DNA from 4 places in the Virgibacillus kimchii genome. Region 1 is predicted to be linked to each of the others. Evidence: riboswitches for the same ligand, from Rfam matches in the RefSeq annotation. Region 1 holds a riboswitch; each other region holds the start of a gene.

Region 1 (6,091 bases):
ATCATTTATCTTCATCGTTCCCTTCCATCCATTGAATTTTCGTATGAAGAAATGAAGCCTTATGTGGAAAATGAACTTGGATTGCATGAACTGGAACAATCCCTTTCCGCAGATTCCTTATGGGATGATATGGAGATAGAATGGATTTACGAATAAGAATGAGAGTTAATTTATTGACATTTTCCTGTGAAAAGCATACAGTAATATTAAATCATACAAAGCTGATAGGAATTGGAGGAAGTTAAATGAGAGTTGCTGATAATATTACCGGCCTCATTGGGGAAACACCCATTGTGAAGCTGAACAGAATGACGGATGAAGATAGTGCGGAAATTTATTTGAAGCTGGAATTTATGAACCCTGCAAGTTCTGTAAAAGACCGTATTGCCCTTGCCATGGTGGAAGCGGCGGAAAAAGAAGGAGCATTAAAGCCGGGAGATACCATTATTGAGCCAACAAGTGGAAATACCGGGATTGGCCTTGCCATGGTTGCTGCGGCAAAAGGGTATAAAACTGTACTGGTTATGCCGGATACGATGAGTAAAGAGCGCCGTAATTTATTGCGTGCGTATGGTGCTGAACTTGTCTTAACCCCGGGTGCAGAGGCAATGAAAGGTGCTATTAAAAAGGCAGAAGAGCTGAAGGCAGAGCATGGTTATTTTATGCCACAGCAATTCAGTAACGAAGCAAATCCTGAAGTGCATTCCCGTACGACGGGACAGGAGATCGTCAAACAAATGAGTGAAGGCATCGACGCGTTTATTTCCGGAATTGGCACAGGGGGAACCATTACAGGTGCAGGTAAGGTACTTAAAGAGCACTTCGATAATGTGAAATTGTATGCTGTAGAACCGACAGACTCCCCTGTATTGTCCGGAGGGTCACCGGGACCGCATAAAATTCAGGGCATCGGAGCCGGGTTTGTACCGGATGTACTGGATACAGATCTGTATGATGACGTTATTCAAATTAAAAACGAAGAAGCATTTGAGGCTTCCCGTAAAGTAGCCACAACAAACGGTATCCTTGGCGGAATTTCCGCAGGAGCAGCGGTGGCAGCAGCGCAAAGAGTTGCCCAGGAGCTCGGAAAAGGAAAAAAAGTGCTTGCGGTCATTCCTGATAATGGAGAAAGATATTTATCTACACCGCTCTATCAGTTTGAGGAAGAATAAATTTAAGCATTAAAATAATTCAGCATATAATATGGTATACGAATGCTTCTTTGCGTTCGTATACCTTTTTATTATTTTTAAAACGTTTAATATCTCCAATCGGATTTAAGCGTTGCAGCTGGAGAGCGGGGCTCCTTGTATTTTTGGAAGAAATATAAAACGGGAGGGAACAGCCGTATAGCTGATGGATGAAAAAGGAAAGAACGGTCTAAAGCTCTCAGTTGAAGCTTTTCAAGTACATGGAAGGTCGAAAACAACTCCGGTCGTGTATGATAGAGTGCTACTCAGATGCATGGCACGTTGAAACTAGCGCTGATCTTGTATGATAGGAAGCTACTCAGATACATGGAGTGTTGAAAACAGCTCCTGTCTTATATGATAAAGTGCTACTCAGATACATGTAAGAGGTAAACGCATAGCAATCGTGTATGATAGCCTCCCTCCATGATCCATCGAAAGGCCGAAAACCGCTCCAATGATGTATCAAAAGCTTTAATGTCTGCCCCAAAAGCGATAATCTTTTGCAAACTCCAAACTTTACCATCAAATGAATTGCATAAAGAAATCTACTATGATAGTCTAGTAAATACAATATATATTAATGAAAATTGAATAAAACACTATATATAGTGTTCGCAAGCTAAGGTGACATCTTAGTCTTAATAGGGAATCCGGTGAAAATCCGGAACTGTCCCCGCAACTGTAAGTGTGGACGAACGGGTAAACCACTATACCTGCAGGCTTTACGGTCTCGGTATGGGAAGGGCCCCAGTAGGAGTGAAGCACGAGTCAGGAGACCTGCCATAGCTTGATGAGTTTCGTATCCTCGGGGTAAGCGATAGTGAAACGATGGAACGTGTTTCTGGTTTTCTGTCGTTTTACAGCCGTTTACCCCCGGGGTGAGCGGTTTTTTGTTTTCACGAAGGACATTATGATGAGGGAGGAAGAAACATGATTGTAACAGCGGAAGACGAACTGAAACGATTAATTGATGAAGCTGCAGCGGGGTTAAATGTAGATACGGATAAATTATTGGAAGAGTTTCAAGGGAAACCATATAACAGCGATCAATTAATTAAACGGGCACTGGAAAATATTGATGAAGCGAGTCCCGAATGGACATTTGTTGCAAGCCGCCTATATTTACACACATTATACACACAGGCTGCGGCAAACAGGGACTATAATTCCAGCAGGCGGTATGGCGATCTTTACCCATTAATTGAAACACTTACTCATAAAGGTATTTATACCGATCAGCTGCTGAATAAATACACCCGGCAGGAAATGGATTATTTTGCCTCAATTATTGAACCGGAGCGGGATCTGCTATTTAACTATCTTGGCCTGTATACACTTGCCACGAGGTATCTTGCGACCGATCATGATAAAAATATCTATGAACTCCCGCAGGAACGCTGGCTGATTATTGCGATGCACCTGATGCAGGATGAGGACGTCACACGGCGGCGTGAGTTTGTGGCGGAAGCTTACTGGGCATTGAGCAATTTATATATGACTGTGGCAACACCAACGCTGACAAACGCCGGCAAAACGCATGGACAGCTGTCCAGCTGTTTTATCGATACAGTGGACGACAGCCTGCAGTCCATATATGACAGTAACACGGACATTGCCAAGCTTTCCAAAAACGGCGGCGGAATTGGTGTATATATGGGAAAGATACGCGGACGCGGCAGCTCCATAAAAGGATATAAAAACATGTCCAGCGGTGTTGTTCCGTGGATTAAGCAGCTGAACAATACGGCAGTCAGCGTAGATCAGCTCGGTACGAGAAAAGGAGCGATCGCCGTTTACTTGGATATATGGCACAGAGACATTGAAGCATTTTTAGATTTAAAACTTAATAACGGAGATGAACGAAGACGGGCCCACGATATTTTCACAGGCGTCTGTCTGCCGGATTATTTTATGGAGCAAGTGGAAAAGCGCGGGGACTGGTATTTATTTGACCCTCATGAAGTGCGCGAGGTCATGGGCTATTCGCTGGAAGATTTTTTTGATGAAGATAAAGGGGCGGGGTCCTGGCGTGACCGGTATTTGAAGTGCGTGGCTTCTGATGAGCTGACCAAACGGGTGGTGCCGGCCATTGATATTATGAAGCGGATCATGAAGTCGCAGCTTGAATCAGGTACACCTTTTATGTTTTACCGGGATGAGGTAAACCGGCAAAATAACAATCCGCATAACGGGATGATTTATTGTTCCAATTTATGTACGGAAATTACTCAAAACCAGTCACCGACTGAATTTCTTGAGGAATTTACGGAATCAGACGGGACGATTGTGAAAAAATACAAGCCGGGAGATTATGTTGTGTGCAATCTCAGTTCCATTAATCTTGGGCGTGCGGTACCTGAAAATGTGCTGGAAAGACTGATCCGGATACAGGTCCGGATGCTGGATAATGTAATTGATATTAATACATTGCCGCTGAAGCAGACGCAGCTGACAAACCGGAAATATCGTGCGATCGGGCTTGGAACCTTTGGGTGGCATCATTTGCTGGCAAAGAAGAATATTAGCTGGGAGTCGGAAGAAGCTGTTGACTATGCAGATGAACTGTATGAAAAAATTGCATATCTTACCATTAAAGCAAGCATGGAGCTCAGCAGGGAGAAAGGATCTTATCCGGCATTTCCGGGCAGTAAATGGCAGACAGGAAGTTATTTTAATAATAAGGGCTATCATGATGACAAGTGGAATGAACTAAAAGGCAATGTGGGAAAGCACGGTATCCGCAATGGATATCTGATGGCTGTGGCACCGAATTCATCCACATCCATGATTGCAGGTTCTACTGCAAGTATTGATCCGGTCTTCAAACCGTTTTACTTTGAAGAAAAAAAGGATTTTAAAATTGCCGTAACCGCACCGGATCTGGACCATCACACGTATGGTGTTTACCGCAGGTCCGCCTATATTCTGGATCAGCGCTGGTCCGTAAGGCAGAATGCAGCCAGGCAGAAACATGTGGATCAAAGCATTTCATTTAATATATACGTGCCGAACACGATTAAAGCATCGGTGCTTTTGAACCTGCATCTGCAGGCATGGCGGGAAGGGCTGAAAACAACATATTATGTCCGTTCCACAGCCAATGATGTCGAAGAATGTGTGTGGTGTGAAAGTTGAGAAGTTTAATTGCTTATTTATCGTACAGCGGAAATACAAAGGAAACAGCGGAAATGATTGAAAAAGGACTGAAAACGGATGGGATGGCCGTTGAGATGCACCGGATAGGGATTGACCCTCCGGTGGATGCTTCCCGCTATGACCTTATTTTCCTCGGGACATTTACATGGGAATTGGGCGCCACTCCAGAAGAAGTAAAAGAATTTGTCCTGGAAATAGGCTATAAACCGGAAAATGTGGCAGTATTCGGTACCGGTGATACCCAGTTTGGCGGGGATGATCTTTATTGCCGTGCTGTAGATAAGCTGGCTGCCTTTTACGAAAGCAAATGGAACGGCCTGAAAATTGAACAGTCACCACGGGGATCCCAGGAGCCCGTAGTGGAAAACTGGCTGGAAGGAGTGCTTCACGATGTCAAAAGTCATACTTGAAAAAGCAAAAACACTGGAACCGATGAATCCGAATAAATCCACTGCACTTTTTGGCGGAAAATCAAGCGGTATATTGAATTGGAATGATATCGCCTACCCGCACTGGTATAAAATGTATAAGCGGCTCATCGGCAACTACTGGCAGGCGGATGAAATCAATATGTCCGATGACTTGCGCCAGTTTGCGGCATTATCGGAAGAAGAGCGGGATACGTATTTAAAAATCATCGGTCTTTTATCCACATTGGATGCACCGCAAACGAGGACCGCGCTCCTGCTTTCGCTTTATTCGTCCGATCCATCTGTCCAGTCGATTATGGCGGTGATTGCCCAACAGGAGGCTGTTCATAATGAAAGCTATTCCTATGTCCTGTCTTCAGTAGTGTCTCTAGATGAACAAAACGAATCCTTTCAGCTTGGACGCACGGATCCGGTACTTTTGAAAAGAAATAAAGCGATCATGGACCATTACAATGTTTTTGTTGAGGAACCGACGATGGAAAACATCCTGAAAACCTGTGTGTATACTTCACTTCTGGAAGGCATGTTTTTCTATTCTGGATTTGCGTTTTTTTACCATCTTGCCAGACAGAATAAAATGGTCGGAACTTCCACGATGATCAGCTATATCAACCGGGATGAGCTGGAGCACGGACGTTTTATATCGGAGTTGTTTCGGGCAGCATTACATGAGAACCCGGAACTGAACACGGCAAGCTTTACCGATTGGGTTTACAGCCAGTTCAGGGAATCGGTGGAACTTGAAATCGAATGGTCCGGATATGTGCTCGAGGGGATCTCAGGAATCGATCTGGATGAAATGGCCGGCTATATCAAATACCGCGCCAATAAAATGCTAAGGATGATGGGGTTAAGTGAAATTTACCCTCCATATACGGAAAACCCGATGAAGTGGATCCGGGCGTATGCCGATAACTTTGATGAAACAAAAACCGATTTTTTTGAGCAAAAATCAAGGCAATATACGAAAACAAGTGATCTGAATGGCTTTGATGATTTGTAGGAAGGGCGGTTGATTGCAGGACAAATCACCGTTGTATGATGTACGTGGTTATTTTTCAGTCAAGTACTCAGTGGCGTCGTATGGAGTCTATTTTTAATAATTTTTCAACCCTGTTCATCGATAAAAGACGAGTGACTTGGCTGAAATTTAACATAAAGCCGGTGCGCCATCCCCCAAGGACGCACCGGTGATCTTTATTTTGTGATGTTTTCTGCAGCAAATATTTTGGCAATTGCCCTTTTGGAACAGGCTGTGTTAAGCTAAAGACAGCATTGTTGTTGAGGAAGGTTACCAATAATGAAATTAAA
Region 2 (6,091 bases), 230 kb from region 1:
ATTTTTTCACACGGGCCGATTCGTAAGGGGACAAATAATCTTGGGGAATTTCTTGCCATTGTGCATGCATTGGCTTATCTAAATAAGATCGGAAGCACAAAGACTGTTTATTCCGACTCTGTAAATGCGATCAATTGGGTAAAGAAAAAGACTGTATCAACCACACTGAAAAGAGATCCGTCCACAGAGGAAATATGGCAATTGATCGACCGTGCTATTTATTGGCTGGAAAATCACACATACAAAAATAAAGTGCTGAAATGGAACACAAAAAAATGGGGTGAGATTAAAGCAGATTATGGGCGCAAATAGCTATTTTAAGCCGTTATACTTCATGAGTCAAAATCTATACGAAGATAGCCTTTTGCCAACTACTCCAGCTAAATCAAAGATACTGATAGGGTTTCCTTGGCTAAAGAGGTTCACGAGAGGAGAGAAGTAATATTTACCCTATCAGACAAAATTGATAAAAAGAATTACTGTTATTAGTATTATTGTAATCGTTAAAATAAATAGGAGAGAGAGTTTCCTGGATATATTTGCCTTCTGCAAATCCTGCCAATTGTTTGGTTTAATACCACTTAGCCAGAAAACAATGACAGCTGATAAAAGTATCGAGAAAACGTTAACCATTAATAGAATAAACGGGATAAGCGCTTCAGTCCAATTCCCTGTTCCGAGAATCATACCGAATACAACAGCAGGCGGGAGTAAGGCTACTGAAACCATAACACCTACAAGCGTGCCTGATTTTCTTTTGACAAAAGAAAGTGCACCTGCAGCACCGGATGCAAGTGCTGCAATGACATCAATAATTTGAATTTCTGTCCGCGAAAGAAACTCATCACTGTAAATTGGCGGATTGGAGAAAAAGCTAAATATAACGGCAATTACTACTGGAATTCCTATTCCAACTAACGATGTAATGATGGACTGACGTATTAATTTAAAGTCACCGAGAACGGAAGCAAATGAAACAGCTGTTACAGGGCCAATGAGTGGCGCAATCACCATTGCGCCGATGACGATTGCTGGACTGCTTTTTATAATGCCCGCCGCAGCAACGATTGCGGAGAAAATAATAAACCAAATATAACTAACACTTATACGGCTTGATCCCTGAACTGTCGTATATAATTCATGCCGACTTGCTCGCTGCAGGTCTTTTTTTTCTTCTTCTTCTTCTTTCTCTTTTTTTCTGGGAAGATATGTTTGTACCGGCAGCAACATAACCTGATAAACCTCTTCGCCACCGGGTAATCTTTCCAAGTAATCAAGCACTGACTCCACATCATTCGTCTCTAATAAAATTCGTGTTAAATGTTCCTCTTTACTCTCCTCGAAACTCCAATAAGAAATAACAGAAAAATGATCTTCAATTTCTTCTATATTTAAAAAGTTTTTAGGGGCATAAATTTCAAGCAACTGTAATGGCATAATTTCGTCTCCCATATACAAAAGAAAGTATTACGCCTTATTATTGCCTTTATTTTTCTTTTTCATTTCACCTGCAGTATTTTTCTCAAACAAAAGATTCCCCTCCGTCTGGCTCAGTAGTTTCGTAAAGAACTGTGCTGCGAGACTAAGTGGTTTATTCAACATAAGGGATGCTCCAGCAAAATACCGGATTTAGGTGGAAAGGTTCACAATGAGTAGGTGAATTGCATTTTTAAAAAACGAAAGCAGATCAGAGTCATTATCTCTTTTAAAATGTTAGAAAGGACAGTTCCTGATAGAAATGCTATACTAAACGTAAGTTAATATCTTGCCTATGGTGACTGTTTAATAGTTGAAAAGGGAAGTTGGTGAAAATCCAACGCGGTCCCGCCACTGTGATGGGGAGAGTTCTTTTGCATCCACTGTTTCTGTATTGAAATGGGAAGGGAAAAGTTCTTGATGATTCTGAGCCAGGATACCTGCCATAAGGAAGGACATTTGAATCCTACGGGAGATAGGAGGGTGTTGCGATTAATTGAATCCATGTAAATGGAGTGGATTCAATTTAAATGTGTGTGTTGACATCTTCTGAAATAGAGGGTGTTTTTTTATTTTGCAGGAGGTGATCATAGTGGAAAATGTACCGATTAATAAATCAAAAACGGTTCAAACCAGATTGGTTCTCCCGCCGGATACGAATCATCTGGATACGATATTTGGCGGAAAGGTATTGGCATATATTGATGAAATTGCTGCATTAACAGCGATGAAGCACGCCAACAGTGCAGTGGTGACAGCATCCATAGATTCTGTAGATTTTCTTTCTTCAGCGAAAGTGGGGGACTCATTAACACTGGAAGCGTTTGTGACTTATACAGGCACAAGTTCAATGGAGGTCTATGTGAAAGTGACGGCGCACGATCTCATTAAAAATGAAGAGAAGTTGACGACGGAGTCTTTTCTGACTATGGTTGCTGTCAATGAAGAAGGAAGACCGATAGCCGTTCCGAAAGTATATCCTGAAACGGAAGAGGAAAGCAGGCTGCATGCAACCGCACCCGCCAGGAAGAAAAACAGAATAAAGCGGGCAACTGTTAAATAAAGAAGTAGATATAACTTTAAAAAGTATCAGCATAGTTTTTGTTGATACTTTTTTGCAACTTTACAATCAGTAAAATTGATCTGTTTATAGCTACTGTTTACCAATAACCTTTATTAGCAGCTCCCTGAATTTATTCCTGTCATCCTCGGTAAAGGGTTTTGGTCCTTTTGTCCGTTTGCCGCTTTTTCGGGCCATGGCACTGAGATAACGGGTTTGCAAAAGCTGGTCTATATTGTCATTTGTGTAAACAAATCCTTTATGGTGGAGGACAGTACATCCTTTTGCCAATCCGAGTGAAGCAAGTCCATAATCCTGTGTTATGATCATATCGCCTTTTTCTGCCATTTTCATAATTCGGTAATCTGCAGCTTCAGCACCTGTGTCCACATAAATGGTTTCTACTCCCGCAGGCGGTTCTTCGGGAGAATAATGCGAAAAGCTTGTGACCAGAACAACAGGTATCCCTGTCCTTTGAGCTTCTTCAATCACTATATTTTTAACCGGACTGGCATCTGCATCAACGTAAATTTTCATTCGGATTAACTCATTTCTTTTTAAGATTGATATGATAGTTCCATCATAACTATTTCAATATGTTTCCTCAAGGTCCAAGCCTGCGTATTTTATCTGTGGCGGACAAACTGATAATATAAATGACAGATGGTGATGCTATGTATAAGAAGGTTTTGATTAATAATTTTCCAATCGAGGCAAAAAAGTTTACAAAAGAAGCTGGTGAACGAATAAAGATTGGCTTTGAATTTACAGTAACCCATGAAGATTATCATGATGTGACTACATTGCTCTATGAAAATGACTTCACGGTAAAGGTTCCGGATGAAAATCTGGCATTCAGGGCAACCATTTCCAACTATTCTACTTCTGTTACAAATCTTTATAAAGAAGGAGCGGAAGGGGAGTTTAAGCTGGAACTTGTTGAAAAAAAATAGAAGAAATCAGCAAACTAGCTGATTTCTTCTTAATTGAAAGGGAGTAAAATTTGTCTTATCTATAAAATCTGTAATTCTCTAGGGAAGGAAGTCAATACTTCAGCAACTCCCTCTTCGTTAATATAAACCTCATCTTCAATACGAACTCCACCATAGCCAGGTATATAAATCCCGGGTTCAATTGTAAAGAATAATCCATTTTCTGCTACCTTATCATTATTCTCATGAATGGACGGCTCTTCGTGCACTTCGATGCCAAGACCGTGTCCTATACGATTGTTAAAATATTCTCCGTAACCACTTTCGTTAATAACATTCCTTGCAGCGATATCAAATGTCTTCAGTGGTACTCCGGCTTTTACAGAATTCACTCCTGCTCGATTAGACTGCAGTACGATGTCATAGATTTCTTTTTGCTTCTCGGATGCTTCCCCGACAATGAAGGTTCTTGTAATATCTGAACAATATCCTTCTTTGGTAATTACCCCAAAATCAATTAATAAAAAATCGCCTTTTTGCAACTTTCGGTCTGCTGGTTTTCCATGTGGCAATGCTGCTTTTTCACCAGATAGGACAATGGGAGAAAAAGACGGGCCCGATGCTCCGAATTTTGATTTGTAAAAAGGCAAAAATCAAATGCTATACCTTGTATTCTATACTGCGATAAACCATGTGAAGAAACTTCTACGATGATAACTTCATCGTTGCTCTCTGCAATTATTCTATGTAAATCCAATGAACTTGGAGTTGTATTAACACTTTTCCTAAACTGGCCATTAACAATGTTTTGTATCGTTCCGATTAGAGAACAGGCTTTTCCGCTGCTTTCTATAATATGTTTCAGAATATAACTTGTTGTTGTCTTTCCGTTTGTACCAGTAATACCAATCATAAGCTTTTTTTGAGAGGGATTCCTGTAAAAATTACTGGAAATGGTTCCTATAGCTTTCCTGCTGTTATCAACTTGAATATAGGGAACAGGCAAATCACGTATATTCCTTTCCCCTACGATTAAACAAGCACCTTTTTCAATAGCTTCAGAAATATAGTCACTTCCATTAGAATGAAAGCCATGGATAGCTACAAAAATATAATTTTTTCGTACATTGACTGAACTATCAGCTACCCCTTCAATAGATATGTTTAGTGTATCAGGTTTTATATCATTCTTAATTTCAAGTTTGGCAATTACATGTTCTGCTTTCATAGATGTTTTTACTCCTTTAACAAAGGAATTTATTCACTAAGTTTAATAGTATTTTATGGAGAAAGTGTGAAGTTTTTAAGATGTAATAATTCCTTAACAGTACAGTAATATTTAAAAATCACCAAAAAAGTGCTAATGAAAAGAGTTTCATTGCTATAGTGAAATGATCATATACAAATATATAATTCCAAATCCAAATAATCCAATTACTAAAGAGTATAATAACGTTGAATTTCTAACTGCTTCTTCGAAAATCTCTTTTACTGCAACCATAAAAATGATAGCAATAGAGAGGTTTATCATAAAAGCAAGCAAGGAAGGAAATTCTATATTAAATAATTGCCCCAGTAATGCCCCTAAAGCAATTGGTAATGTAATAACGACGGTGATAAACACATAAGTAAGTATGCCGAATCCAGCAAGAAACAATGGGGTAAAAACAATTATTCCTTCTGGTATTTTATGTAATACTAGTGTAGTTAGCATTAGCTCTCCTATCTCTGTACCCAGCGTCGATCCAAGCGTAATTCCAACAGGAAAATTGTGAAGTGCAATGCTAAAAGTTAAAAGCACCCCGGAACGAACAAAAATATCTTTTTGATGACTAGCTGTGATAATTGTTATTTTGTCCATTAATAGATGAATGAATTGAAATAGTACTAAACCAATTGTGATGCCAATGGCGAGATTTACCCAACCGCCTAACTCAATACTTTCCGGAATCATTTCTAAAAATAATAACCCTACTATAAGTCCAGCACATAATGAATAAATAAAGCCGTATCCTCGTTGTAACCCTTTCAAAATCCAAGCAATTCCTCCACCGACACTAATGCCAAGTGCGGAGGCGAACACACTAATTATCCAAGTTGCAGCCATACAATCGCTCCTTAATAAGGTTGTCTTTTAGTTTATATTGTTACGAACAAAATAATATTCTATTTTATTATTATGCTGCTTGACAATCTTTTTCAGTAAATGTATAATGTGAGCATATACTAATATACGCATATACAGTTTGAATAAATATAAAGTCAGCTTAATCAGCTTATTACTCGATCTTTCTTTTATACATATAAATTTTAAAAGGAGGGAATTTTTATGGACGATAACAAGGAACAGGCAGAAATAGATAATAAAGACCTGGATGAAGAAACATTATTTGTAGTATCACAAACCTTTAAAGCATTAGGTGATCCAACAAGAATAAGGATTCTTAATTTATTGTTTCATAAAGAGTACTCTGTGAATGGAATTGCAGAGAACTTACACCTTAGACAATCGACTGTTTCGCATCAATTACGTTTTTTAAAAAATTTACGTTTGGTGAAATATCGTAGAGATGGGACAACCTTATATTACTCTCATGATGATGAGCACGTAATGAATATGCTA
Region 3 (6,091 bases), 410 kb from region 1:
TGGATCTTTGCTTTTTCAATTCCTGCCTTCTTGTATTCCGCTTCCACGAATTGCTGGATCTTATCCTGATCCACTCTGGACCCTTCCAAAAGCGGGGTATTGATAATATCACTCTTATAAATGACTTCTTTATCCGTAATGATGATACGGGGCACATTAAAGGCAGAGGCTACATTTTCAATTGCCAGACTCGAAAATACCAATTGTGTCGTGGAAGTCCCGATATCTATGCCAACACTTAACATTTTTTCTGCCAAAACTTATCACCTCCAGTCAGATATCCTGCCAATAGAAAGCAAAAAAGCTTAAAGTACAAATCATGCGCACATAAACATGCAGCACATTTTATACCTTAAGCTTCTTTGCTTTCGGATCAGCTTATACGTCATTGTAAAAGCCTTATTTGAAACGGAATGTAATTTCCATTCCTCTTTTCCTATTATTAAATTGTATGGTGCCCTTTAATTTATCTTTAACATAGTTTTGTACAATAAATATTCCCAGGCTGCTGTTTCCCTTCACTTTATCGATGCAAAAACCGACGCCATTATCGATCACCGAAATAACAACTTCCGCTTCTTCTTTTTTCATAGAGATGTTAATTCTGCCTTTGGTCCCGTCAGGAAAAGCATGGTTATAACTATTTTGCACAAGCTCATTTACTATAAGGGAAACCGATGTTGCCACATCACTTGGCACAATAATGGATGCTTCCAAGTCAAGAACTAATTCAATATTGTCCATCAGTGAATAACTTCTTTTCAGGTTATTTACAATAAACTTCAATACTTCGTTTAATTCCACCCGATCGCCAAGTTGCCTTGCCAAAATGTCATGCGTCGCGGCAATGGATATGACACGATTCATATTATCTGTCAGAATATGCTTTACTTCCTTATTGCTGCTCCTTCTTCTTTCCATTCTCAGAAGAGAGCCCATCGTCTGCAGGTTGTTTTTTATCCTGTGATGCGTTTCGCGAATTGCTTCAGTTTTAGAGATAATCTCTGCTTCTTTATCCTTCAGCTGGGTAATATCCCTTAGAATAATGGCAAACTTTAACTGATCATCTTCCAGCATAATCCGTTTCAGCAAATAATACTTTTCATCCAGAAAGATTTCTGATTCAAATTGTTTATGTTCATTTAATACCAGCTCACTATACGGAACCTGATCTCCAAACAGTTGGTTGTAATGGACGTCTTCTTTCGACAAATTATCCGAAAAGCTATCCGCCCTGTCATTTTGAAATATAAGTTTGCCTGATACATCGAAAAAATAAATTGCATCGTCTATATAATTGTTTAATTTTGCTGTCATCGTCATATAGTCATTTTTCTCTTCTGCCGATTCCTGCTCTTCATGAAAAGCCTTTTCCAGAATATATGTGCCAAGCACCTTATCACCATAGTTTATGGCATGGATGTTTTGCCTGATAAATACATCTTCCTGGGTGAAAGCCTTATACCCTTTCAAAGTGCCGCCGGAACGGGATACTTTCCAGACACCCGGTTCATTCATTTTTAATGCGGGCTGGCCGACAGGTGATTTTTTATATAACGACTTTTTTGTAACGGGAAGCACATGGTATATTACGATGGAAGCAGTACTGTTTTTCAGTGGTACATCAATAAAGACGTCGCAGTCAAATACTTCAGCCAATTCATCCACGGCATCCGTTTTTTTTAGAATAAAATCTATCTCCTGGTCGGTCAAACTGCTGTACTTCCTGCATAACTCCATCATCTTCGCTTTTTTAATCGTAGACAATCGTAATCGTCCTCGCAATCTCGCTGATTGATGTACGCCCGTCCATGCTCATTTTACGCAATAGGGAGTAAGCTTCCTGCTCATCCAGATTTCTTTCTTTCATTAACAGCCCTTTGGCAATATCAATGATTTTTCTATCTTCCAGCTTTTGGGATACTTTTTCAACTTCTTTCTCCAGGCTTTGAATCTTTTCTGCCCTGGAAATACACATTTCCACTGTAGGTATAAAAGATTTTTCATCAAGGGGTTTTACTAAATAACCCAATGCCCCTACTTCTTTAGCCTTTTTAATAAATTCTTCATCATAAAAGGCCGTAAGCAAAAGAATCCCGCCGGCAATTTGATCATGCATAATCTTTTTACTTGCCTTCAGGCCGTCCAGCACTGGCATCTTAATATCCATGATGACCAGATCCGGAGTTTGTTCCTTACATACATCAATTGCTTCAAACCCATCCGAAGCATGTCCTACTACTGTGTAGCCTGCTTCCTCCAACAGTTCCTGCAAATCCATCTTTGTAATAGGTTCATCATCGACTATCACAATTCTATTTCCCATCATTACGCTCCTTAGAAATTATATTAATTCCTCTGAAGTAACATAATTATGTTTTTCTTTGTAAAACCTGTGTTCTTTAATATACCCCTTGCATCGACATTTAAATCACTACATGAAAGGCCCCCGGCATCCATCTCCCTTCGCGCGTTATGTTTGTATTTTTTAGTGTAAAAAAGACAAAAAGAGGCCATGAAAAAGAATAGTTCTTTTCCAAAGCCCCTTTGCTTTTTGGTGTAATTTTTAAATGAATATCATTACGAGAAGCACGCCATTGTGCTTATACATATATTATATTACCGAAAACGGTTTCTTGCAAGTGAAATAGTATACAAAGATAAATATATTTTTTGCAGCTCAAACTTTGATTCGTGGCTGCACGTATAATGATGCGTGACGGGAGAAGCGGTCGTCATTTCAACTGTTTTAAAATGGAAATAATGTCTTCTTTTCCCGGCGCTAAAGGATTTGTGTCGGTGCAGCTATCTTCCAGGGCTGCCTCTGCAACTTTTTCTTTAATACTATCTGTATATTCTATATCGTAGCTCCTGAAATCTGCAGGCATTTCCAATGCGGACCGCAATTTTTCAATTTCCTTGATCAGACTCCTTGTTCCGCTGGCACTGTTTGCAGCCGGAAGTCCCAGCAGTCTGGAAAGAGCCGCATATTTATCAGCTGCAGGCTGCAGGTCATTATTGCTGTAGCCCTTTACCCCTGAATTATAAGCAATGACTTTTGGCAGTAAAATAGCATTCAACCGTCCATGGGGAATGTGGAATGTGGCCCCGCACGCATGGGCAATACTGTGATTGATCCCCAGACCTGCAATATTAAAGGCAATGCCCGCCATCGTGGAAGCATGATGCATTTTTTCCCTTGCAGTAATGTTGTTTTCCCCATCGTAATAAGCATCTTTTAAATAATCAAAAATCAGACGGATGGCTTTTTCTGCCATGGCGTCAGAAAAATCATTGGCGTTCAGTGCAACATAAGCCTCAATTGCATGTGTCAACGCATCCATTCCTGTATCGGCTGTAATAGACGGAGGGACACTTTTGACCAAATCTGTATCCAGAATGGCTTTTTCAGGGATTAGCGAATCAGCAACTAATGGATATTTAATCCCTTTACTGTTATCGGTAATAATGGAAAACGAGGTGACTTCAGAGCCTGTCCCACTCGTTGTTGGGATAGCGATAAGCGGGAGGGCCCGAAATTCATAAATTTTTGTGGCAAATTCCTTCATTGCCTTGGCAGCATCAATTGCAGATCCACCACCAACCGCAATGATAATATCGGGGTTAAATGCTTCTATTATCTTTACACCCGCCACCACATTTTCTACTGGTGGATCGGGAACGATATCACTGAACAACTCCCATTCATTTTGTCCCCTCACAAGCCGGCCTTCCACCTGCTCAATCATTTTGGACTCCATTAAAAACGGATCCGCCACGATAAAAATGCGCTTTTTTTCATATTCTTTTAAATGATCAAGGGCGTTTTCTCCAGAATATATCATCGTACTGAGTGATACTTTTTCCATTATCATCTTCCTCCTTTTCACTGGATTGTATTGGTTCGTTTAAAAAACAAAAAAAGGAGCTTTACAGAAGAATCCCCTTCTGTAAAGCTCCTTTGCTTTCTTTCATGTTACACGCCATTGTGTCTAGAGCCATTATACTATTTTGGGAGATAGAGTGTCAATTATTATTAAAAACGCTCTCTTCCAGTTTCTCTGTTCTTGACAAAGATCACAAAAAAAAAGCACAGACAGGATAGAAATCATGTCTACCTGTCTGCCGGATCATATGAACTGGTTACTCCATTGTAACTGGTTCATAAATAATGAAGCCACGACGTTGTAGCTTATTTTTAACAGTTTGAGTTACACCTTTGTAACTGCAAGGTTTATTTTCACATTAAAAAAACTCTCCCCTTCCGCAGGTTGAGAGTTTACAGATATATCCAATTAAATATATGGATTAATCATGCAGCCCCTTTTCCCGGAAGGTTAATGTGCATTTTATTCTGGCAAGTCTCCTGACTCATGGCTATCATTACTCCGCCTTCCCGGGGAATACCCAGTGGCATATAGAGTAAAATTTCCATTTACAGTGGCCGGACCGTTCAGGATTTTCACCTGATTCCTTTTTAATCATTTACGTATGTAAATGAACCAAAATAAATATATGAAGTTTTATTTGTCTCTTATTATACAGCATAATTTGTAAAATGCCAATTTTAACTACGTGCTAAATACACCCGTACAACCCATCAGGATAAATAGAGCAATAGTGCAGGTTACTTATCTTAATAAACGAATCATCAGAAAAGCTCTTGTTCGCAGTTCTTTCGTAGTTATGTTAAGATTTATTTGCAAAATATTTCGGATAATAGAGAGTGGGTGGGGGAAATTCAAGCACATATTAAGGAAATTCATGAGGATGCCTTTATCATTGATGCACATTTCGACTTGCTTTTGGATGTCGTGGAACAGCGTGCTGCCGGAAGAACAAAGGTGATTGAAACAGACCATTTACCGAAATTCAGGAAAAGTGGGTTTAATTTAATTGTTTCCTCTATCTTTATCGAGGATGCTTTCATTCCTGAAATGGTGCTTCATAAGGCATTGAATCAGGTCAGTGCTTTATACGCTGAGATTGATGAGTCACCGGAACATATTATGCTTTGCAAAACATATGAAGATATTGTGGAAGCCAGGCGGAGCGGTAAAGTAGGCATTATGCTTTCCTTCGAAGGGGTGGAGCCGCTTTATAATGATTTGTCTTTATTACGCATTTTCTATGAACTCGGTGTCCGGTTTGTCGGCATGACTTGGAGCAGGCGCAATCAGGCTGCTGATGGATGCCATTTTACGATGGAGGAAGAAGACCGCGGCGGAGGCCTGACACAATTTGGGGAAGCGGTGGTGAAAGAAGCGGAGCGTCTGGGGATGATTATCGATATAACCCATATCAATGATCGGGGTTTTGAGGACGTATTCCGGTTTGCCAAAGGCCCTGTCATCGCTTCCCATTCCAATGCACGGGAAGTAGCTCAAACACCGAGAAATCTGACGGATCAACAACTGAAGGATATAGCCAGTCGTGGCGGCGTGGCAGGAATTAATGTGGTAAGCAGAATTGCTGCGGCCGATCCTCATAAGGGGGCTGTCGACCTGTTGGCAGATCATATCGTACATATGAAAAAAACGGTGGGAATTGACCATATCGGCCTGGGACTTGATTGCTGCGATATGCTTTATAAATACTTGACGGAAGCCATGCTCGATCAAATGGAAGATCGGTCATTTGATATTATCAGCCATGACAGTTTGGAAAAACTAACGGAAAAATTACTGGAAAGAGGCATTAATAAAGAAGAGATTATTAAAATTTATGGTGGAAATTTCCTGCGTGTCCATAAAGAAGTCTTATCCAGATAGAAGACATATTTTCAGCAAGTTGGAGCATTGTTTTTAACTTACCTGGTCATGATCATTGCAATGGGAAAAATCACCCCGGTCATCCTACCAAGATGTCCGGGGTGATTTTTATGGTTCAACAAACCGCTCCGCCCCCTTTATCAAAGACCTTCTGCCAGATGAGTCCACTCCTGTTGCTCTCTTGGCAAAATTCACCGCATCTTCCACATCATCATAGAAATACTCCCCGCCAATCTCATCATACAGCCCTGACCTTTTCAATGTTTCCTTCAGGGATGGCACAACACCGGTTACAAGCAGAATCCCGTCATTCTTTTTAA
Region 4 (6,091 bases), 1.4 Mb from region 1:
GAATGGACCTCCATTCTTCTTTTTACAATGAAGATAATGACTCCGGTTAAAAACAGAACTGCTCCGATTAACATCAAGTTAAATAGATTGGTAGCTGTATCCGGCAGTTTGCTTCCGGCTTTATCTGTTGCAGCCTCTGCTTCACTTTGTTCTTTTGAATTGTCATCAGAAGGACGGTCCGTTGTCTCCCCGTTTTCATCCGTTTCATCTTCAACAACAGTTGAAACTGGTTCAGTAACAGTCGGTTCAACATCTGTCGTTGTACCGAGTTCAAATACACCAAATATACTAAAATGTGTTGTTTTTGCAGTAGCCAAACCCGTCTCTGGGTCGTAAACACTATTTTCCAATACTTCCCATCCACTCGTTTCCTCATTAAAATAAAATACTTTTATACTGTCGGGATCCACATTTGCTGCCAGCTCCTGATCCACCTGGAAAGTTAATGTAATTTTATTTCCATTAAATTCGGTAATGGATTTGCCCCCTGAAGTAATAGTGAAATCATAAACAGGTCCCAAAGCATGACTGGCTTCATATTTTACCAATTTAATATTTACAGGATGATCTCCTGCTTCTTTAAGGATTTGTTGTAACACCAGGTTCGGGATGTGTAAATTAACATCTCCTTTGTCAATTGTTAAATCACTATTCGTATCAACTAATATATTTAATGCTTCATTACTTATTTCCACATCAAATACCAACTGTTCAGGAGCATTTTCGGACTGAATGATTACTTCATTTTCAGTTATTCCGGAAATATCATCAGCACCTATGCGGGTAAACATTTCGTTTTTCTCTTCGTTTATTGTGATAGTTGGGTTAATAATTTTTTCTGTTTTACCGCTTAATTTCTCTTCTTCCGGTTTTTCTTCTTCATCTGCTTTTTCCCCGTCATTTTCCGGCTTGTCTTCTTCCTCTGCAACGCTAAAATCAAATACTGTTCCATCATTATTCACGTATTTATCATATGCTGCAAGACCGAGTAACCCCTGATTGGAAGCTGGACCATTGGAAGAACCATCAAGGTTTTGGCTGAAACCTCCATCTTCTTTTTGGAATTTCAGCAAGTGCTCCACTAAATGAACGCCTTCTTCTGTCGTTAACTCAGCACCGGCAGGATCCATTCCAACAGATGCCATACCGATCAGCGCCATGGCTACTGACGGACTGGAGTCCCCCCCATGCCATTGGTCCGGGTATCCCCCTTCCTCAACAAAACGATTAGATAAGTAGTTTACCGCTTGGTCAATAGCATCTTTAACATCTTCATTTTCCTGATGCGGAGCCAGTGCAGCCAGAGCCATCCCTGTTAAATCCACACTGGTGGCGGTGCCAAACAATGCCCATCCGCCATTATTCAATTGTTCATCAAACAAGCGTTCAATCAAACGGTCTCTTGTCCATATTGCATCATCTGCCACCTCATAATTACCGCTATTCAGTGCCAGCAGTGAATAAATGGGTCCATTATTCCCTTGACTTTCCATTCTTTCATGATTGGTTAACTTTTCAATCAGGTTATACCCTTCAATATCCGTAGCATCTTTACCTGCTGCAGTGAGAATTAAAATGTTTCTGGCTGTATCCGTTACATTTCGAAAGTCCCCTTCATTGCTTACAACACTGTCAACCGAGTTTTTGGCTATTTCCTGAGAAACTTCTTTATCCAAAGCGTTCAATGCAATAAAACCATACCAACCCAGATTGTCGGTTGTTATCAGGTAATCAGCAGATTTTTCAATAGACGCAGAAGTTACTTCTTGCAGATTCTCACTTTCAGAGTCATCGATCAGGAAGTCTTTTGTTGGTTCTTCTTCTGTTTGACCATTGCTTCCCTGATCGTCTTCATTATCTCCATTACTTTCTTGTTCTTCTGTTGCATCTTCATCATTGTTTTGTTCTTCTTCGGGCTCTCCATCATCCAAGCGCTCTGCGATTAATTCCAGGTGGTACCCTTCCTGCATTTGTTGTCCAACAAGACCTGTTTCCATATAATCTTTATTTAAGTACATGCCCCAGTAGGCTGAATCATCCAATCTATCGTCAAGATCATTGATAAAAGTCAGCCACGCGGAATCAACTGTAACGTCGAGGTCTATCCCCGTTTTATTTGTGGCTTGAACCAATGCATCATAAGCAGTAGCAAATTCAACTATATCCACATTCGTTTCCGGCAGAACTTCTTCATCATCCAAGCCAACAGCAGATACTTTTACGTCTATCGTGGCATGTGGCCGTATATCTTCATCGACCACCTTAAATAATAGATTATCTCCATGAGTCAGCCCATATCCATCTGCGCCCACGTCAGCTGATGAACCATTGACAAAAAATCCCCAGTAATATCCGGCTTCGGGTTTTAAGTCATTTATGCCTGCTATCAACTGACCATGATCCGTTTCCTCATAATCAACATCTGCTGCTTCTTCCAGTACATCTAACGCTGTATCCCCTTCATCAAATGAAACAGCTTCCGTTTCAACTACATATTCCCCTTCTTCATCAATTGCCGTAATGGTAACTCCATTTGTCAAGGTCTCCGCCAAAACTGTTGGAATAGTATATATACTGGATTGTGCAATTAATAAAATGGTTGCTATTAAAACAATAAATGAACTTTTGATTCCTTTACATCTAATCACTGCGTTTCCTCCATATCAATAGAATTTCCACAACAAAAAAACATCCTCTCAACAACGAGAAGATGTTTACTTAACTATGTGTTCACGGCATATATGTACGAATTAAAAACATTATGATATCATGCGCTGACACACCTCCCTATCCTCGTAGGTTGAATGGCGTAAAAAACAGGCAGGTCTCCTGGCTCATGTTCCTCGTTTTCTATCACCTTCCCATCGATGGACAGTGGTATATGAATAGAAAACTCCCATTTACAGTGGCGGGACCGCGCCGGATTTGCACCGGACTTCCCTATTGATGATTTACAGCAGTCTGTGTAAATCAACCTGTTTTTCCGTATTCAATTACCTATATTATAATCGACAGAATTTTTTCCGTCAACTTTCATTTCTATTTATTCATTTCACAGCCTCCAATAATAGAAAGTCATGTTTATTCACCCGCTACAAAAAATATGATAGACTTACTTACATTACTATACTATAGTTAACGGCAAACAAGCCTTTTCATAGATTCAGCAGTATATACAGGTGGTGCTTTTTTAAGTTGAACAAAAACACACGCAATATTTATCTTATCGTTATATTCGTTATGCTTATGTGGGGAATGAATGTATCTGCTCTAAAAGTGATCGTGGAAAACTTCATGCCCATTACGATTACTTCCCTTCGAATTCTCACGGCCGGTTTGGTTGTATTTATCATTCTGGCTTTTTCGGGAAAAGTGCGGCTTCCCAAAAATAAAGAATGGTTCTATGTAACTGGAGGAGCAGTCTTCAGTGTTGTATTGCACCACTACTTTTTAGCATCCGGCCTGACGATGACAAGCGCCGCCAACACAGGATTGATTTTAGGAATGGGCCCGGTGTTGACCGTAATATTTGCTACGGTTATTTTAAAAAGAAAACCTACGAAGCTTCAACTCACCGGTTTTATTTTCGGATTTATTGGGGTAAGTTTTACCGTTTTGGCCGGCAGTGGCGGGGTTGATGCCATTAATATGGGTGACTTTTATATTTTATTATCGATTCTTTCCCAGGCACTAAGTTTTATAGTCATCAAGCAGGCAGCGCAAACCATGGATCCGAGACTGCTTACCGGGTACATGTTAATAATTGGATCCGTCGCCCTGTTTCTCATCAGTTTGTGGAGAGAACCAAATGGGATCAATTCTTTAAGTAATGTTGATTCTACCGTATGGTTTGTATTTCTATTTTCTGCTGTCATCGCAACCGGTGTCGGTCATATGGCATATAATTATGCCATCAGTCAATTAGGACCGGCGGAAACATCTATTTTCCTGAATTTAAATACATTCTTTTCCATCATTGGAGCTGCCATTTTCTTAAATGAGGTTATCTTATTTTCACATTTTATCGGGCTTATCTTTATTGTTTCCGGTGTCCTTTTCGGCTCCGGCGGTCTGGAGGCTTGGTTGATCGAACGGAGAAAAAAGAGAATATGAACATGGGAAAGCATATGCTACCTGTTGGTTTCCAAAATAAAAGGCAGCTGAACAGCTACCCTTTGTATATGCTTTCCCCCATGTCTTTCATATTATTTTCATATGCAATAAGGATTATCTCTTCTCCTTTTTCTTTGCTGAGTGTTTTTTCCAATGAACGAACTTGCTGCAGTGTTTCATCCGACAGGTTGGCCGGATCATAATGGTTCCTTTCCATTTTCATCACCTTTCCATTTCCATTATGAAGTTATAAATAACTACCGTTTGTCCTTATCCCATGGGGCCACGGGAATAACTGAAAACCCTCCAGTTAATTATGATTTCCGCTGTGAATCGTTTCGACCACTTCTGTTTCAATTTTTGTATGGTCATGTTCATCACAATAATATACAACCGTTTTAATGACGTGGGAAATATGACAGGTACGCGTATGCCGGATTAAATTTTTCCAGTACGAATATTCATGGGTACCTACTTCAATTGTTTCGTGGCTTGTGCTGTATTCTTCCCAATTATGGGTAGAACCGTTCGTTTCCGATGCTATATGATCCACTGCTGCACTCGTCGGGATGGCAAGAGACAAAGGGAATATGAACATCATAAAAGTAATCGTCATTATTATTTTCATTACGATCCGCCCTTTTGCTGCTTTTCTACTTATATTGTGCCAGAAATCGTTCTGCTTATTCGTCTGTGCTGCGCAAAAGTGATGTATGCTCTTTTGCTTTATCGTGCTAAAGCATGTTATGATGCATATTAAAATACATAGGAAAGGGTTGGGGATAAACATGTCTATTAAAAGTGTGAAGGAACATTTTAAGCAATGGAACCGGGAATCGGATGTGATGGAGTTTGACAGCTCCAGTGCCACGGTACAGCAAGCAGCTGACACGATCGGCGTTGCCCCGGCACAAATTGCAAAGACGCTTTCTTTCAGAGGAAAGGAAGATGAAGCGATTCTCATAGTCGCTGCAGGTGATGCTAAAATTGACAATAAAAAGTTCCGGCGTACATTTGGTTTTAAAGCCCGGATGCTCCGTCCCGAAGAAGTGCTTGAGCAAACGGGACATGAAGTCGGCGGTGTTTGTCCATTTGGATTGGCAAATGACCTTGATGTCTACCTGGATATTTCCATGAAGAGATTTGATCTGGTTTTTCCGGCTTGCGGCAGTACAAACTCGGCAATTAAATTAACATGTGATGAACTATTTGAGTATTCATTTGCCACAGAGTGGGTGGACATTTGTAAAGGCTGGCAGGAAGAAAATACGAAAGTGACAGCAGGCACAAGTGCAAAGAATGCTACTTAATGGAGCATTCTTTTTTTACCTGCAAATATATATTGCATTTGCGGGCAGGACTCGTATAAAATAGAAAATAAAAGTGAATGACTATTCATTCATGTTCTACGGGGGAATACTATGCTTTTCAAGAAACATATAGATTATAACACAGTAAATAACGTTCACATGGCCAACGGCACCATCAGATTTCAATCTGTCCGTATGAATGTATACAGTTTTATTTCCGATGGCATCGCCGTGGACGCAGGACCTAACACATTAAAAAAAGCACTAATCCCATTTTGGGAAAAGCATGAAATTGATGCACTCTATTGCACGCATATACATGAAGACCATACAGGTAATGCAAATTGGTTTAGCGAAAAAGTGGGTGTGCCAGTTTATATACATGAAAAATCCATCACTGAAGCTGGAAAGAATGGCAAATATCCAATCTACCGCAGGATGTTTTGGGGAAAACGAAAAGCCTTCCACCCATCTCCCATGCCAAAAAAATTCACTTCACGAAACGGAGATTGGATCAGTATTTACACACCCGGGCATTCCTATGACCATATGGCTCTGTTAAACAGCACAACCGGACAACTGTTTTCCGGTGATCTGTATGTACAGCGGAAAACAAAAGTTGTCATGGAAGATGAGTCCATTCCGCAAATCATACAATCCCTGAAGCA

Evidence for each region. Region 1 has a riboswitch for cobalamin ahead of ACZ42C_RS15630 (ribonucleoside-diphosphate reductase subunit alpha). Riboswitches for the same ligand answer to the same signal wherever they lie in the genome.
Region 2: it holds a riboswitch for cobalamin, as region 1 does, so the genes downstream of both, ACZ42C_RS16865 (acyl-CoA thioesterase) here and ACZ42C_RS15630 (ribonucleoside-diphosphate reductase subunit alpha) in region 1, are expected to answer to the same signal.
Region 3: it holds a riboswitch for cobalamin, as region 1 does, so the genes downstream of both, ACZ42C_RS13670 (1-propanol dehydrogenase PduQ) here and ACZ42C_RS15630 (ribonucleoside-diphosphate reductase subunit alpha) in region 1, are expected to answer to the same signal.
Region 4: it holds a riboswitch for cobalamin, as region 1 does, so the genes downstream of both, ACZ42C_RS09225 (DUF4430 domain-containing protein) here and ACZ42C_RS15630 (ribonucleoside-diphosphate reductase subunit alpha) in region 1, are expected to answer to the same signal.

What each region holds. Positions count from the first base shown of each region.
Region 1 is NZ_AP043951.1:3,259,045-3,265,135, forward strand. It holds gene ACZ42C_RS15620 (peptidylprolyl isomerase) at 1-156, shown strand, start outside; gene cysK (cysteine synthase A) at 246-1,172, shown strand; cobalamin riboswitch at 1,799-1,992, shown strand; gene ACZ42C_RS15630 (ribonucleoside-diphosphate reductase subunit alpha) at 2,124-4,328, shown strand; gene ACZ42C_RS15635 (flavodoxin) at 4,325-4,759, shown strand; gene ACZ42C_RS15640 (ribonucleotide-diphosphate reductase subunit beta) at 4,740-5,783, shown strand; gene folP (dihydropteroate synthase) at 6,081-6,091, shown strand, end outside.
Region 2 is NZ_AP043951.1:3,489,503-3,495,593, forward strand. It holds gene rnhA (ribonuclease H) at 1-312, shown strand, start outside; gene ACZ42C_RS16855 (TIGR00341 family protein) at 454-1,437, opposite strand; gene ACZ42C_RS16860 (hypothetical protein) at 1,468-1,602, opposite strand; cobalamin riboswitch at 1,756-1,938, shown strand; gene ACZ42C_RS16865 (acyl-CoA thioesterase) at 2,069-2,539, shown strand; gene ACZ42C_RS16870 (YaiI/YqxD family protein) at 2,630-3,073, opposite strand; gene ACZ42C_RS16875 (DUF3219 family protein) at 3,211-3,489, shown strand; partial or broken gene ACZ42C_RS16880 (M24 family metallopeptidase) at 3,549-4,118, opposite strand; partial or broken gene ACZ42C_RS16885 (Mur ligase family protein) at 4,148-4,696, opposite strand; gene ACZ42C_RS16890 (ZIP family metal transporter) at 4,850-5,575, opposite strand; gene ACZ42C_RS16895 (ArsR/SmtB family transcription factor) at 5,798-6,091, shown strand, end outside.
Region 3 is NZ_AP043951.1:2,846,395-2,852,485, forward strand. It holds gene eutA (ethanolamine ammonia-lyase reactivating factor EutA) at 1-257, opposite strand, end outside; gene ACZ42C_RS13660 (histidine kinase N-terminal domain-containing protein) at 400-1,767, opposite strand; gene ACZ42C_RS13665 (ANTAR domain-containing response regulator) at 1,754-2,326, opposite strand; gene ACZ42C_RS13670 (1-propanol dehydrogenase PduQ) at 2,736-3,869, opposite strand; cobalamin riboswitch at 4,340-4,522, opposite strand; gene ACZ42C_RS13675 (dipeptidase) at 4,731-5,771, shown strand; gene ACZ42C_RS13680 (SulP family inorganic anion transporter) at 5,880-6,091, opposite strand, start outside.
Region 4 is NZ_AP043951.1:1,845,204-1,851,294, forward strand. It holds gene ACZ42C_RS09225 (DUF4430 domain-containing protein) at 1-2,648, opposite strand, end outside; cobalamin riboswitch at 2,803-2,994, opposite strand; gene ACZ42C_RS09230 (DMT family transporter) at 3,196-4,113, shown strand; gene ACZ42C_RS09235 (hypothetical protein) at 4,169-4,330, opposite strand; gene ACZ42C_RS09240 (hypothetical protein) at 4,424-4,741, opposite strand; gene ACZ42C_RS09245 (YbaK/EbsC family protein) at 4,902-5,423, shown strand; gene ACZ42C_RS09250 (MBL fold metallo-hydrolase) at 5,535-6,091, shown strand, end outside.